2 regions of the Streptomyces sp. JK94 genome follow, and region 1 is predicted to be linked to the other one. Evidence: riboswitches for the same ligand, from Rfam matches in the RefSeq annotation. Region 1 holds a riboswitch; the other holds the start of a gene.

What was found. A riboswitch is a leader RNA that binds a small molecule or an ion and turns the genes downstream of it on or off. The one in region 1 is predicted to bind glycine.
Region 2: it holds a riboswitch for glycine, as region 1 does, so the genes downstream of both, gcvT (glycine cleavage system aminomethyltransferase GcvT) here and gcvP (aminomethyl-transferring glycine dehydrogenase) in region 1, are expected to answer to the same signal.

What each region holds. Positions count from the first base shown of each region.
Region 1 covers NZ_JBSICH010000012.1:7,597-14,346, forward strand. The annotation lists gene ACVV2G_RS11940 (bifunctional nuclease family protein) at 31-504, shown strand; gene ACVV2G_RS11945 (MerR family transcriptional regulator) at 698-1,381, shown strand; gene ACVV2G_RS11950 (DNA polymerase IV) at 1,436-2,878, shown strand; gene ACVV2G_RS11955 (PRC-barrel domain-containing protein) at 2,904-3,281, opposite strand; glycine riboswitch at 3,419-3,514, shown strand; gene gcvP (aminomethyl-transferring glycine dehydrogenase) at 3,691-6,576, shown strand; gene ACVV2G_RS11965 (TOBE domain-containing protein) at 6,639-6,750, opposite strand, start outside.
Region 2 covers NZ_JBSICH010000044.1:28,185-34,934, reverse strand. The annotation lists gene ACVV2G_RS30155 (ABC transporter substrate-binding protein) at 1-204, opposite strand, end outside; gene ACVV2G_RS30150 (ABC transporter permease) at 275-1,282, opposite strand; gene ACVV2G_RS30145 (enhanced serine sensitivity protein SseB C-terminal domain-containing protein) at 1,598-2,395, opposite strand; gene ACVV2G_RS30140 (enhanced serine sensitivity protein SseB) at 2,561-3,364, opposite strand; gene ACVV2G_RS30135 (AAA family ATPase) at 3,492-4,172, opposite strand; glycine riboswitch at 4,352-4,446, shown strand; glycine riboswitch at 4,447-4,563, shown strand; gene gcvT (glycine cleavage system aminomethyltransferase GcvT) at 4,603-5,721, shown strand; gene gcvH (glycine cleavage system protein GcvH) at 5,841-6,218, shown strand; gene glyA (serine hydroxymethyltransferase) at 6,234-6,750, shown strand, end outside.

The DNA.
Region 1 (6,750 bases):
AAGGTCCCGGGCACGGCCTAGGGTTGCTGTGTGAACGAGCTCGATGTCGTAGGTGTCCGGGTCGAGATGCCCTCCAACCAACCGATCGTGCTGCTGCGCGAGGTGGGAGGCGACCGTTACCTCCCCATCTGGATCGGGCCGGGGGAGGCGACGGCGATCGCCTTCGCCCAGCAGGGTATGACCCCCGCGCGGCCGCTGACCCACGACCTGTTCAAGGACGTGCTGGAAGCCGTCGGCCAGGAGCTCACGGAAGTGCGCATCACGGACCTGCGGGACGGCGTCTTCTACGCCGAGCTGGTCTTCGCGAGCGGCGTCGAGGTGAGTGCCAGGCCGTCCGACGCCATAGCGCTGGCCCTGCGTACCGGAACACCGATCTACGGCAGCGACGCGGTGCTCGACGACGCCGGCATCGCCATCCCGGACGAGCAGGAGGACGAGGTCGAGAAGTTCCGCGAGTTCCTCGACCAGATCTCGCCCGAGGACTTCGGGACCAGTAACCAGTGAGCCGGGCGGGCCGCCGCGGTGCACGGCCTCGGGCGGCCTTCGTTCAGGCACATTCGGCTAGCCTTTCCCCGTGATGGGGCACGCGAAACCACTCTTGGGGTGATTATCACTCGGCGTGCCGAGTGTGGCGATCGTTGACGCACCCTTGGTGACTGCCTACCTTCGAGGAGGCAGGTCAAGGACGGAGGTCGGCGTGAGAATGAGCGGCGACGGTACGGCTGGGGGTGGCTCCGGGCACGGCCTCGGAGCGAGTGGACCGTACCCTCCCCCGAGCTCTCGGCTCCGCGCGGGCGGGGGGTATCCCCAGCAGGGTGGCGCGGTCGACCCCACCCCGCAGCGACCGGCCGTCGTGCCGGACGGCGGAGGGACGGCGTCCACGACGTCCGAGCAGATCGGCTACCGCGGGCCGACGGCCTGTGCGGCCGCCGGTATCACCTACCGGCAGCTGGACTACTGGGCCCGCACGGGCCTCGTCGAGCCCAGTGTGCGGCCCGCGCACGGCTCGGGGACGCAGCGCTTGTACAGCTTCCGCGACGTCGTGGTGCTGAAGATCGTCAAGCGCTTCCTGGACACCGGGGTGTCCCTGCAGAACATCCGCACCGCGGTCCGGCACCTCAGCGAGCGTGGCTTCAGGGACCTGGAGCGGATGACGCTGATGAGTGACGGAGCCACGGTCCACGAGTGCACGTCACCCGACGAGGTGCACGCCCTGCTCCAAGGCGGTCAGGGCGTCTTCGGCATCGCCGTCGGCGTCGTGTGGCGGGACGTCGAGGGGGCGCTGTCGCAGTTGCACGGGGAGCGGATCGACACGGGGGAGACCCTGGTCGGGCACAATCCGGCGGACGAGCTGGCGCGACGTCGCAACCGGGCGGTCTGAACACCGCCGGACGCGGACGGGACGTTGTCAGTGGCGTAGGGCAGCATCGGAGAGGTGAGAACCGCGCCCACGATCCTGCATCTCGACATGGATGCCTTCTTCGCCTCGGTGGAGCAGGCGTCCAAGCCGAGTCTGCGCGGGAAAGCCGTGATCGTGGGCGGTCTCGGGCCACGGGGAGTGGTCGCCACGTGCTCGTACGAGGCACGGGTCTTCGGCGTGCACTCGGCGATGCCCATGGGCCAGGCCCGGCGGCTGGCGCCCCACGCCGCGTACCTCGTGCCGCGCTTCGCGCTCTACCGGTCGATCAGCGAGCAGGTGATGCGCTTGCTGCGGGCCCTGTCGCCCCTGGTGGAGCCGCTGAGCCTGGACGAGGCGTTCGTGGACCTGGAGGCCGGCGGGGCGGCCCGGGACGCGGCGTCGGCGCGGCTGGCCGGCCAGCGGCTGCGCACGGACATCCGCGCCGTCACCGGACTCACCGGATCGGTGGGGCTCGCCGCTTCCAAGATGCTCGCCAAGATCGCCTCGGAGGAGGCCAAACCCGACGGCCTGGTCGTGATCCCGCCGGGGACGGAGCGGGCCATGCTGGAGCCGATGTCCGTGCGGACGCTGCCCGGGGTGGGGCCGGCGACGGGAGACCATCTGCGGCGGGCCGGGATCACCACGGTCGGCGAGCTGGCGGAGGCGGGCGAGGACGAGCTCGTCCGGCTGCTGGGCAGGGCGCACGGGCACGCCCTGTACGCCATGGCCCTGGCCCGTGACGACCGTCCCGTGGTCTCGGAGCGGGAGACGAAGTCGGTGTCGGTCGAGGACACCTACGACGTGGACATCCACGACCGGGTGCGGGTCGGTGTGGAGGTGGGACGGCTGGCCGACCGGTGTGTACGGCGGCTCCGTGCGTCCGGGCTGTCCGGGCGGACCATCGTGCTCAAGGTGCGCAGGTACGACTTCTCCACGCTGACGCGCTCGGAGACCCTGCGCGGGCCGACGGACGACCCGGCGGTGGTGCGCGAGGCGGCGGCCCGGCTGCTGGACTCGGTGGACACCACGGGCGGCGTGCGGCTGCTGGGAGTCGGCGTCAGCGGGCTGGCCGACTACACGCAGGAGGACCTGTTCGCGCAGGCGGCGGGGGACCGTGCCGAGGAACTCGCCGAGGAACCCGAGGCCGAGCCCGCCGACGAGCACCTGCCGGCGCCCACCGAGCGCCGGTGGCCGTCGGGGCACGATGTGCGGCACGCCGAGTACGGGCACGGGTGGGTGCAGGGAAGCGGGCTGGGGCGGGTCACCGTGCGGTTCGAGACGCCGTACTCGACGAGGGGGCGGGTGCGGACCTTCGCGGTGGACGACCCGGAGCTGACACCGGCGGATCCGCTGCCGCTCGTGCCTCCCGTGCCGCGAGGACCCGGGGACGCGGGGGCGGCGGCCGCGGAGCCGGGCCCGGCGGTGGACGCCGCAGCGGACACCGGCCCGCCGGGGCCGGGGCGCCCGGTCCCCGGTTAGCGGTGGGCGCCGCGGGGCCGGTCCGTCAGCTCTCTTCCTTGCCGTGGCCGGCCAGCTTGCCGAAGTCGTGGTCGGGGGGCGGGGGAGTGGCGGCGACGTCCAGTCCGTAGTGGTGGTAGAGCTGGAGTTCCTGCTCCGGCGAGAGGTGGCGGCCGACACCGAAGTCGGGGGCCTCCTTGATCAGCGTCCGGTCGAAGGGCACGCGCAGGCTGCCGTCGACCAGTTCGCTCGGCTCCAGCGGCACGAAGGCGTCCCTGCTGAACAGGCCGGTGCGTATGGCCGCCCACTCGGGGACGCCGGTGGCGTCGTCGAGGTAGACCTCGTCGATGGTGCCGATCCGGGTGCCGTGGCGGTCGAACGCCTTGCGGCCGATCAGGTTCCGCGGGTCGATGTCAGTACGCACGGGGCCCTCCACTTGGTCGCACTGGGTCGCACACCAGCCGCCGAATCATCCGTAAGTACTACAAAAGAGCACATGGAGCGGGTCGGCCACTCGAAGACCCGTGCGGTGAGGGCGCTGGTACGCTGGCAAACGGCTGCTGACCCCGTGCGGGAGAGTCCTCCGGACATCACCGGAGGCGCCGAAGGAGCAAATCCTCCCCGGAATCTCTCAGGCTCACGTACCGCACGGACGAGGTCACTCTGGAAAGCAGAGCGGGTGTCGACGGCTTCCGCTCTCACCGACGGTGAAAGCCGGTGGGGCCTCGGGCCGCCCCGGTGAAGCTCTCAGGTCGAGATGACAGAGGGGGAGGCCGTCCGGGCACCCGCGCCGTGGTGCCCCTCGCAGGTCGTCAGACCAGGAGGCCTCCGCAATGACCGCCCACCGCATTCCGCTCTCCGAGCTCGAACAGGCAGCGCCCTTCGAGCAGCGCCACATCGGCCCCGACCACGAGGCCCAAGCCAAGATGCTCGCGCAGGTCGGTTACGGTTCGCTCGACGAGCTGACGGCCGCCGCGGTGCCGGATGTGATCAAGAACGCCGAGGCGCTGGACCTGCCCGGCGCGCGCTCCGAGGCCGAGGTGCTGGCCGAGCTGCGCTCGCTCGCCGACCGCAACCAGGTCCTCGACTCCATGATCGGCCTCGGTTACTACGGCACCTTCACCCCGCCGGTGATCCTGCGCAACGTCATGGAGAACCCTGCCTGGTACACCGCGTACACCCCGTACCAGCCGGAGATCAGCCAGGGCCGTCTGGAGGCCCTGCTGAACTTCCAGACCATGGTCGCCGAACTCACCGGCCTGCCCACCTCCGGCGCCTCGCTGCTGGACGAGGGCACCGCCGCCGCCGAGGCGATGGCCCTGTCCCGGCGCATGGGCAGGAACAAGAAGGGCCTGTTCCTCGTCGACGCGGACGCGCTGCCGCAGACCATCGCCGTGATCCGGACCCGTGCCGAACCGACCGGTGTCGAGGTCGTCGTCGCCGACCTGAGCGAGGGCATTCCGGCCGAGGTCGCCGAGCGGGAGATCAACGGCGTCCTCCTCCAGTACCCGGGCGCCTCCGGTGCCGTCCGCGACCTCAAGCCGGTCATCGACCGGGCGCACGAGCTCGGCGCGCTCGTCACCGTCGCCGCCGACCTGCTCGCCCTCACCCTGCTCACCTCGCCCGGCGAGCTGGGCGCGGACATCGCCATCGGCACGACGCAGCGCTTCGGTGTGCCGATGGGCTTCGGCGGGCCGCACGCCGGCTACATGGCGGTGCACGAGAAGTTCGCGCGCAGCCTGCCCGGCCGCCTGGTCGGCGTCTCCGTGGACGCCGACGGCAACAGGGCCTACCGCCTCGCGCTGCAGACCCGCGAGCAGCACATCCGCCGGGAGAAGGCCACCAGCAACATCTGCACCGCGCAGGTGCTGCTCGCCGTCATGGCCGGCATGTACGCCGTATACCACGGGCCCGAGGGGCTGCGGGCCATCGCGCGGCGCACCCACCGGTACGCCACGGTCACCGCCGCGGGTCTCGCGGCCGGCGGCGTCGAGACCGTGCACGGCGCCTACTTCGACACGGTCACCGCGCGGGTGCCCGGCCGGGCCGACGCGATCGTGCACGCCGCGCGCGAGAACGGCATCAACCTGCGGCTCGTCGACGCCGACCACGTGTCGTTCGCCTGCGACGAGACCACCACGCGCGCCCAGGTCGGCGGCGTGTGGAACGCTTTCGGCGTCGAGGGCGACATCGAGGCGCTGGACGCGGCGACCGGGGAGACGCTGCCCGAGGCGCTGCTGCGCACGGACGACTTCCTCACCCACCCCGTCTTCCACCAGTACCGCTCCGAGACCGCGATGCTGCGCTACCTGCGCCGCCTGGCCGACCGGGACTACGCGCTGGACCGCGGCATGATCCCACTGGGCTCCTGCACCATGAAGCTCAACGCCACCACCGAGATGGAGCCGGTCACCTGGTCCGAGTTCGGTGGGCTGCACCCCTTCGCGCCCGCCGAGCAGGCGCAGGGCTACCTCACCCTCATCCGTGAGCTGGAGGAGCGGCTCGCCGAGGTCACCGGGTACGACAAGGTCTCGCTCCAGCCGAACGCCGGATCGCAGGGCGAGTTCGCCGGTCTGCTCGCCGTACGCGGCTACCACCGGGCCAACGGCGACGACCAGCGCACGGTCTGCCTCATCCCCTCCTCCGCGCACGGCACCAACGCCGCCAGCGCGGTGATGGCCGGCATGAAGGTCGTCGTCGTCAAGACCGCCGGGGACGGCGAGATCGACGTCGAGGACCTGCGCGCCAAGATCGAGCAGCACCGCGACCAGCTGGCCGTGCTCATGATCACGTACCCGTCCACGCACGGCGTGTTCGAGGAGCACGTGGCCGACATCTGCGCCCAGGTGCACGACGCCGGCGGCCAGGTCTACGTGGACGGCGCCAACCTCAACGCCCTGGTCGGCCTCGCCAAGCCCGGTCACTTCGGCGGCGACGTCTCGCACCTGAACCTGCACAAGACCTTCTGCATCCCGCACGGCGGCGGCGGTCCCGGCGTCGGCCCCGTGGCCGTACGGTCGCACCTGGCGCCGTACCTGCCCAACCACCCGCTGCAGCCCGCGGCCGGTCCGCGGACGGGTGTCGGCCCGATCTCCGCCGCGCCCTGGGGGTCGGCGGGCATCCTGCCGATCTCGTGGTCGTACGTCCGGCTGATGGGGGGCGAGGGCCTCAAGCGCGCCACGCAGGTGGCCGTGCTGTCCGCCAACTACATCGCCAAGCGCCTGGAGCCGCACTACCCGGTGCTCTACACCGGTCCGGCCGGGCTGGTCGCCCACGAGTGCATCATCGACCTGCGTCCGCTGACCAAGGCGACCGGCGTCAGCGTCGACGACGTCGCCAAGCGGCTGATCGACTACGGCTTCCACGCGCCGACGATGTCGTTCCCGGTGGCCGGCACGCTGATGATCGAGCCGACCGAGTCCGAGGACCTGGCCGAGCTGGACCGTTTCTGCGAGGCGATGATCGCCATCCGCGCGGAGATCGAGAAGGTCGGTTCCGGCGCCTGGTCCGCCGACGACAACCCGCTGCGGGGAGCCCCGCACACCGCCGGTGCGCTGGGTGGCGACTGGGACCACGCGTACACGCGCGAGGAGGCCGTCTTCCCGGCCGGGGTGTCCGCCGCCGACAAGTACTGGCCGCCGGTGCGCCGCATCGACCAGGCCTTCGGCGACCGCAACCTCGTCTGCTCCTGCCCGCCGCTGGACGCCTACGAGGACTGAGCAGGGGCGAGAGGTCCCGTCCAGCCCCAACCGCAGGGGGCTGGACGGGACCTCTCGCCGTGTCAGGCGGTCGCCAGCGACACCTCCGTCGACTTCACCAGCGCGACGACGGGAGCGCCGACGGCCAGGCCCAGGTCGTCGGCGGCCTCCCTGGTGATCGCGGCGGTCAGTTCG
Region 2 (6,750 bases), on a different contig from region 1:
CAGCGTCCCGCCCTTCTTGGCCTCGGAGGCCTGAAGGACCTTGTTGTTGGCCGCGTCGAACTGGGGCGCGCCGTTCTTCGAACCGCCGCCGCTGCTGTCGTCCTCACCGCCGCCGCCGCACGCCGCCGTGGTCAGCAGCGCGGCGACCACTGCGGCAGCGGCCAAAGCCTGCTTGCGCCGCCCTGAGGTGCGTTGGGTAGTCACGATCTCGGATCCTCCGGATTAGATGAGAGACCCCGTGCAGGTACCACGGGTCACTTGCCGGTACGGCAGGTCAGCGGGAGCCCTTCGGGTCCAGCGCATCGCGTACGCCGTCGCCGAAGAGGTTGAAGGCAAGAACGGTGATGAAGATCGCCACGCCGGGGACCACCATGTAGGTGGGGTCCGACTTGTAGTAGTCGATCGCGCTCGAGAGCATCTGTCCCCACGACGAGGTGGGCGGCTTGACGCCCACGCCCAGGAAGCTGAGCGCCGCCTCGGTGAGGATGTTGGTGGGGATCATCATCGTGGTGTAGACGATGATCGGCGCCACCAGGTTGGGCAGCAGTTCCTTGAACAGGATGTAGAACCGTCCCGCGCCCAGGGACCGGGCCGCCTCGACGTACTCCCGCTCGCGCATCGAGAGCGTCTGACCGCGGACCACGCGGCCGATGTAGGGCCAGCCGAAGAAGCCGATGACCAGGATCATCATGAGCAGACGGACACCCGTGCCGCTCAGTCCCAGCATGTTGTCGGGCATGACGGAGACCAGCGCGATGATGAACAGCAGCTGCGGGAAGGCGAGCAGGCCGTCCATGACCCGGCTGATGAGGGCGTCGACCCAGCCGCCGAAGAAACCGGCCAGGATGCCCAGGACGGTGCCGAGGACCACGGCGACGAGCGCGGACAGGAAGCCCACGAGCAGCGAGATCTGGGCACCGTGCACGATGCGGGCGAAGATGTCGCGGCCGTTGACCGGCTCGACGCCCAGCCAGTGCTCGCCGCTGATGCCGCCCAGGGACCCCACGGGGGTGCCGAACAGCGGGTCGATCTTCTCCTCGTTGAAGGCGTTGGGGTCCTGCCCGTAGAGGGAGGTGATCACGGGAGCGAGCACCGCGATCAGGATGAGGACGAGCACCACCACGCCGCCCCCGAGGGCCAGCTTGTCCCGTTTCAGGCGCTCCCAGGCGATCCGGCCCAGGGAACGCCCCTGTACCGACTTGGTTTCGGCGCCGGCAACCGCCGCTTCCTCGGCCGCACTCGGGGCCGCTTCCGCGGTCGGCTCGTGCAATGGTGCCGTCATCTGGCAGGGACCCCTCTCAACCGGCGGTAGCCGGCCCGCACTTGCCGCTGTAGCGGCGTGATCAGTCCGTCGTACACAGGGGCGAACAATCACCCCCTGTTGCGGGAGTCTTCAACGCTTTGGCGATCTGTAGCCAGACTTGACGGGGAATGGATGCGCAACCGTGATGCTGTTTGAGGTGTTCCGTTATCCGGACACTGGGTAACGGGGGCCGGACGCGGACGAGTTGGGACATCGGGGGCATACCGGTGTCATACGCCCTTGTCTACGCGCGAAGATCCCCGTCCGCCACGGTCGGTCCGGGCACCGCGACGGTCAGTACCCGCCCCCGGCCGGAGGGTATCCGTATCCGCCCGCCGGAGCCTGGGCGGGAGCGGCGGCGTGGGCCTCGCGGTCGTAGAAGGGGCGGGCGTTGGCGCCCAGCCACATGGCGACCGGGTCGTGGGCGTCGGTCATCGCCACGGTCGACACCGGCAGTCCCTCCGGCACCGCGCCGACGGACTGCTGCATCATGGCGCGCACCGCGTCGACGGCCGGCGGGGAGGTGTCGTACACGTCGAGACCGATGGCGAGGTACGGCGCCCCGAGCGCCGGCTGCACCCAGGCGCGGCGCAGGGCGCGGACCGCCGGGGTGCGATGGGCGTTCTGCGCGAGCAGGGCGTAGAACTGCGGGATCTCGATGGCCGGTTCGGACAGGCGCAGGGGGCCCGCGGGCTGGCGGTCCAGGCCGCGGGCGATGCGGCGCAGGTCGAGCCAGGGGATGCCGACGCCGCCGCCGGGGGCGTGCGGGTTCAGCCAGAGGCCGTAGTGGTCCGGGTAGAGGGCGCGGGCCACTTCGAGTCCGTCGGCGACTTCGTAGGACCGGCTCCAGCCGCTGGCCGACAGCTCCTGGGCGGAGGTGACGCAGGGCGCGTAGCCGAAGCCGTCGACCTCCATGTTCCCGTACTGGGCGTCCGGGGCGCCGGCCTGGCCGTGCCAGAGCAGCATCCAGACCTGGCCGGAGGTGGGGGTGGCGAGCGCGCGCAGCAGGGCCTCGTAGGCGTCGTAGCGCCCGGGCGTCACCTGGCGCAGCATGTGCTCGACCTGCCCGGTCGTGGTGCCGCTGGCGCTCACGCGTATCGCCCCTTCGAGAAGTTCCCCGGATGTGGAACCAGCTTAAGGCTCCGCGGACAGGGGGCGCCTATGAGCCGGGGGGTGCGGTCGTGCCGCGTCCGCGGGCGCGTCGTGGCCGGTCGCGCCGTCCCCGGCGCCCCGCGAGGGCGTCTGCGTGACCGGTGTTCACAGGTTCCGGTCGTAGAAGGGGTGGACGTTCGCCCGCATCCAGTCGCAGACCGGGTCCTGGGCGGCCTCCAGAAGGACCAGGTTGACCTGGATGCCCAGGGGGGCCTTGGCCAGGGCGCGGCCCAGGGCGTCCAGGGGAAGGGCACGGGCGTCGCCCTCCCAGTGGGCGAGTTCGACGCCGACGAACATGACCGGATCGGCGGTCTCGACGGCGGCCAGGCAGCGGCGGGCGGTGCGCACGACGCCGACGGCGGCGAACTCGGCGGAGGCCGCGGCCAGGAAGTCCACCGGGTCGTCCCGCCAGTCCGGCTCGAAGAGGCGGACCCGGCCGCCGGACGCGGGCCCGTCCAGCGGGGTGCGGCCGGCCCGGCACAGCTCGGCCACGGCCGGCGGCGGCAGGGGGATGCCGACCACGCCGTCCGGGTTCACGGCGATGCCGACCTGCGGGGGCAGGCCGCGGGCGAACTGGGCGGCGGGGGCGACGGTGTACGCCATCTGCGCGCCGGCGGCCTGGCGGAGCTGCTCCTCGGAGCTGAACACCGGCACGTAGGCCTGGCCGTCGATCTCCAGCGAGGGCAGGTCGAGGGGGCCGCTGTTCGGGCCGCCGCCGTTCGGCAGGGGTATCCACAGGAAGCTGCGGCCGAGCACCTCCACGATCCGGCCTCCGGCACCCGGGACCCCGAGGGATGCGGACAGCACCTCCTCCAGCTCGTTGCCGGGCCACCCGCCGTGCGGGTGGGGGTGCGTCTGCGCCGGGAAGCCGGCGGAGAAGTCCGCCGGGAGGTTCCCTGGGATGTCCATCTGCCTACCGCCTGCCTGGTACCGCTGCTGTGGCTGAAAAGGCTAACCCGTTCGGCCCTGTGGCCCTACGGTGCGTCACCCGGTGACGGCCCTGCGGTACGTCACCCGGTGAAGCCGATCCGGTGCGTCACCCGGTGAAGGCGATCCGGCGCAGCGCGCCCGCCGCCGCCCGGTCCAGCAGGATCGCCGAGGCGCAGCCGGCCGGCAGGACGCCCTCGGTGACCGCGCCCAGCAGGCGGGTGTTGGCCGTGCGGTGCCGCAGGAACGCGTACCGCGACACGCCCCGGCCGCGCTCGCGCTGGCCGGCCAGTGCCTCGCCGGCGTCCACGTCGAGCAGCAGCAGGTGCAGGGCGCCCTGCCGGCGCCGGGCCTCGCGGGCCAGCCAGCCGCGCACCCAGGCCTGGGTGCCGCAGTCGTGCACGACCACGCCCTCGCCGGAGCGCAGGGCGCGCCGCAGTCCGGCGTAGTGGGCGAGGCGGACGAGGGGGCGGTAGAGCGCGTACGGCAGGAAGCGCGGCATGCGGCGCTCCCAGCGGTCGCGGCTGTCCTGGGAGTCGATGCGCAGGCCGCGCACGGTGCGCTTGATCAGCGTGGACTTGCCGCTGCCGGGCAGGCCGGTGATCACGACCAGGTCCCGGGGCCCGAAGAGCAGGGCGTGCGGGCTGCGGCCGTCCCGGTCCCGCAGGTCGCGGACGACGGGTGCGGGCGTCTCGGCGCGCGTCTCGGCGCGCGCCTTCGGGGCCGGGGCGACCGGCTGTTCGGGCAGTGCGAGACCCGTGGTCGTGGCGCACGCCGTGGTCCTGTTCACCGTGATCGTCCTCCCCTGGGGCGGTTCACGAGTTCCCATCCCCGTCGAGTGTAAAGAGAAGGTAATGCGCAGGTCTCGTGTTTTCGTTCGCTTACTGCCACAAGCCGGTTACAGATCACGGTCTGCCACGGATCGGCCCGGCGTGCAATGATGGCGGCGCCAACTGCATACCGGCCGTTTGAATCCGCGCGGGAGAGTCCCCGGCCGTCGCCGGGGCGCCGAAGGAGCAAGTCCCTCCCTTGAATCTCTCAGGCACCGTTACCGCGCGGGCGAGGCACATCTGAAAAGCGGGCCGCCGTCCGACGGCTGCCCCACCCAAGGTGCAAGTCCCGGCCGCCGCACTCCGGTGGTCGTGGCGAACCTCTCAGGTTTCGATGACAGATGGGGAGGATCGACCTCGCCCCGTCCTGTCCTGGGAGACGACCGACCGATGAGCAGTACCGAACTCCGCCGTACCGCGCTCGATGCCACGCATCGCGCGCTGGGCGCGACGATGACCGACTTCGCCGGCTGGGACATGCCCCTGCGCTACGGCTCCGAGCGCGACGAGCACGTCGCGGTGCGCACCCGGGCCGGGCTCTTCGACCTCTCGCACATGGGCGAGATCACGGTCACCGGACCGGGCGCCGCCGCCCTGCTGGACTTCGCGCTGGTCGGCAACATCGGCAGCGTGAAGCCGGGCCGCGCCCGCTACACCATGATCTGCCGCGAGGACGGCGGCATCCTGGACGACCTGATCGTCTACCGGCTGGCCGACGACACGTACATGGTCGTCGCCAACGCCTCCAACGCCCAGGTGGTGCTGGACGCGCTGACCGGGCGGGCCCCCGGGTTCGACGCCGAGGTGCGCGACGACCGCGACGCGTACGCGCTGCTCGCCGTGCAGGGCCCCGCGTCCCCGGCCATCGTGAAGAGCCTCACCGACGCCGACCTGGACGGCCTGAAGTACTACGCCGGTCTGCCCGGCACCGTGGCCGGCGTACCGGCGCTCGTCGCGCGCACCGGTTACACCGGCGAGGACGGCTTCGAGCTGTTCGTCAAGCCCGAGCACGCCGTCGGGCTGTGGCAGGCGCTGACCGCGGCGGGCGAGGGCGCCGGGCTGGTCCCGTGCGGCCTGTCCTGCCGGGACACGCTCCGCCTGGAGGCGGGCATGCCGCTGTACGGGCACGAGCTGACGACCGCGCTGACGCCCTTCGACGCCGGTCTCGGCCGGGTGGTGAAGTTCGAGAAGGAGGGCGACTTCGTGGGGCGCGCGGCGCTGACCGAGGCCGCTTCCCGGGCGGAGCGGAACCCGCCCCGCGTCCTGGTCGGCCTGGTCGCCGAGGGCCGCCGGGTCCCGCGCGCCGGGTACCAGGTCGTCGCCGGCGGCGAGGTGGTCGGCGAGGTCACCTCCGGGGCGCCGTCCCCGACGCTGGGCAGGCCGATCGCCATGGCGTACGTCGACCCGGCGTACGCGGCGCCGGGCACCGAGGGTGTCGGCGTGGACATCCGGGGCAGCCACGAGCCGTACGAGGTCGTGGCGCTGCCGTTCTACAAGCGCCAGAAGTAGACAGTGGAGGGACCGCGGTCGCGGCCTTCCGTGACCGCGCTCACGTCCCCGCTGCTCACCGGCGGTGCCGGTGGTCCCCCGTTCATCAGCAGTTTCCCGCGTACAGGAGAATCCAGGCCATGAGCAACCCCCAGCAGCTGCGCTACAGCAAGGAGCACGAGTGGCTGTCGGACGCCGAGGACGGCGCCTCGACGGTCGGCATCACGGAGCACGCGGCCAACGCGCTCGGTGACGTGGTCTTCGTCCAGCTCCCCGAGGTCGGCGACTCGGTCTCCGCGGGCGAGACCTGCGGCGAACTGGAGTCGACCAAGTCGGTCTCCGACCTGTACTCCCCCGTCTCCGGTGAGGTCACCGAGGTCAACGAGGACGTCGTCAACGACCCGTCGCTGGTGAACTCCGCGCCCTTCGAGGGCGGCTGGCTGTTCAAGGTGCGCGTCACGGACGAGCCGGCCGACCTGCTCTCCGCCGACGAGTACACCGCCTTCACCGCCGGCTGAGGAGTCACGGACCGCATGTCGCTTCTGAACACCCCCCTGCACGAGCTCGACCCCGACGTCGCCGCCGCCGTCGACGCCGAGCTGGACCGCCAGCAGTCCACCCTCGAGATGATCGCCTCGGAGAACTTCGCTCCGGTCGCGGTCATGGAGGCCCAGGGCTCGGTCCTCACCAACAAGTACGCCGAGGGCTACCCCGGCCGCCGCTACTACGGCGGCTGCGAGCACGTCGACGTGGTCGAGCAGATCGCCGTCGACCGGGTCAAGGCGCTCTTCGGCGCCGAGCACGCCAACGTGCAGCCGCACTCGGGCGCACAGGCCAACGCCGCCGCGATGTTCGCACTGCTCAAGCCCGGCGACACGATCATGGGTCTGGACCTCGCCCACGGCGGGCACCTGACCCACGGCATGAAGATCAACTTCTCCGGCAAGCTCTACGACGTCGTCCCGTACCACGTCGGCGACGACGGCCAGGTCGACATGGCCGAGGTGGAGCGCCTCGCCAGGGAGAGCAGGCCGAAGCTGATCGTGGCCG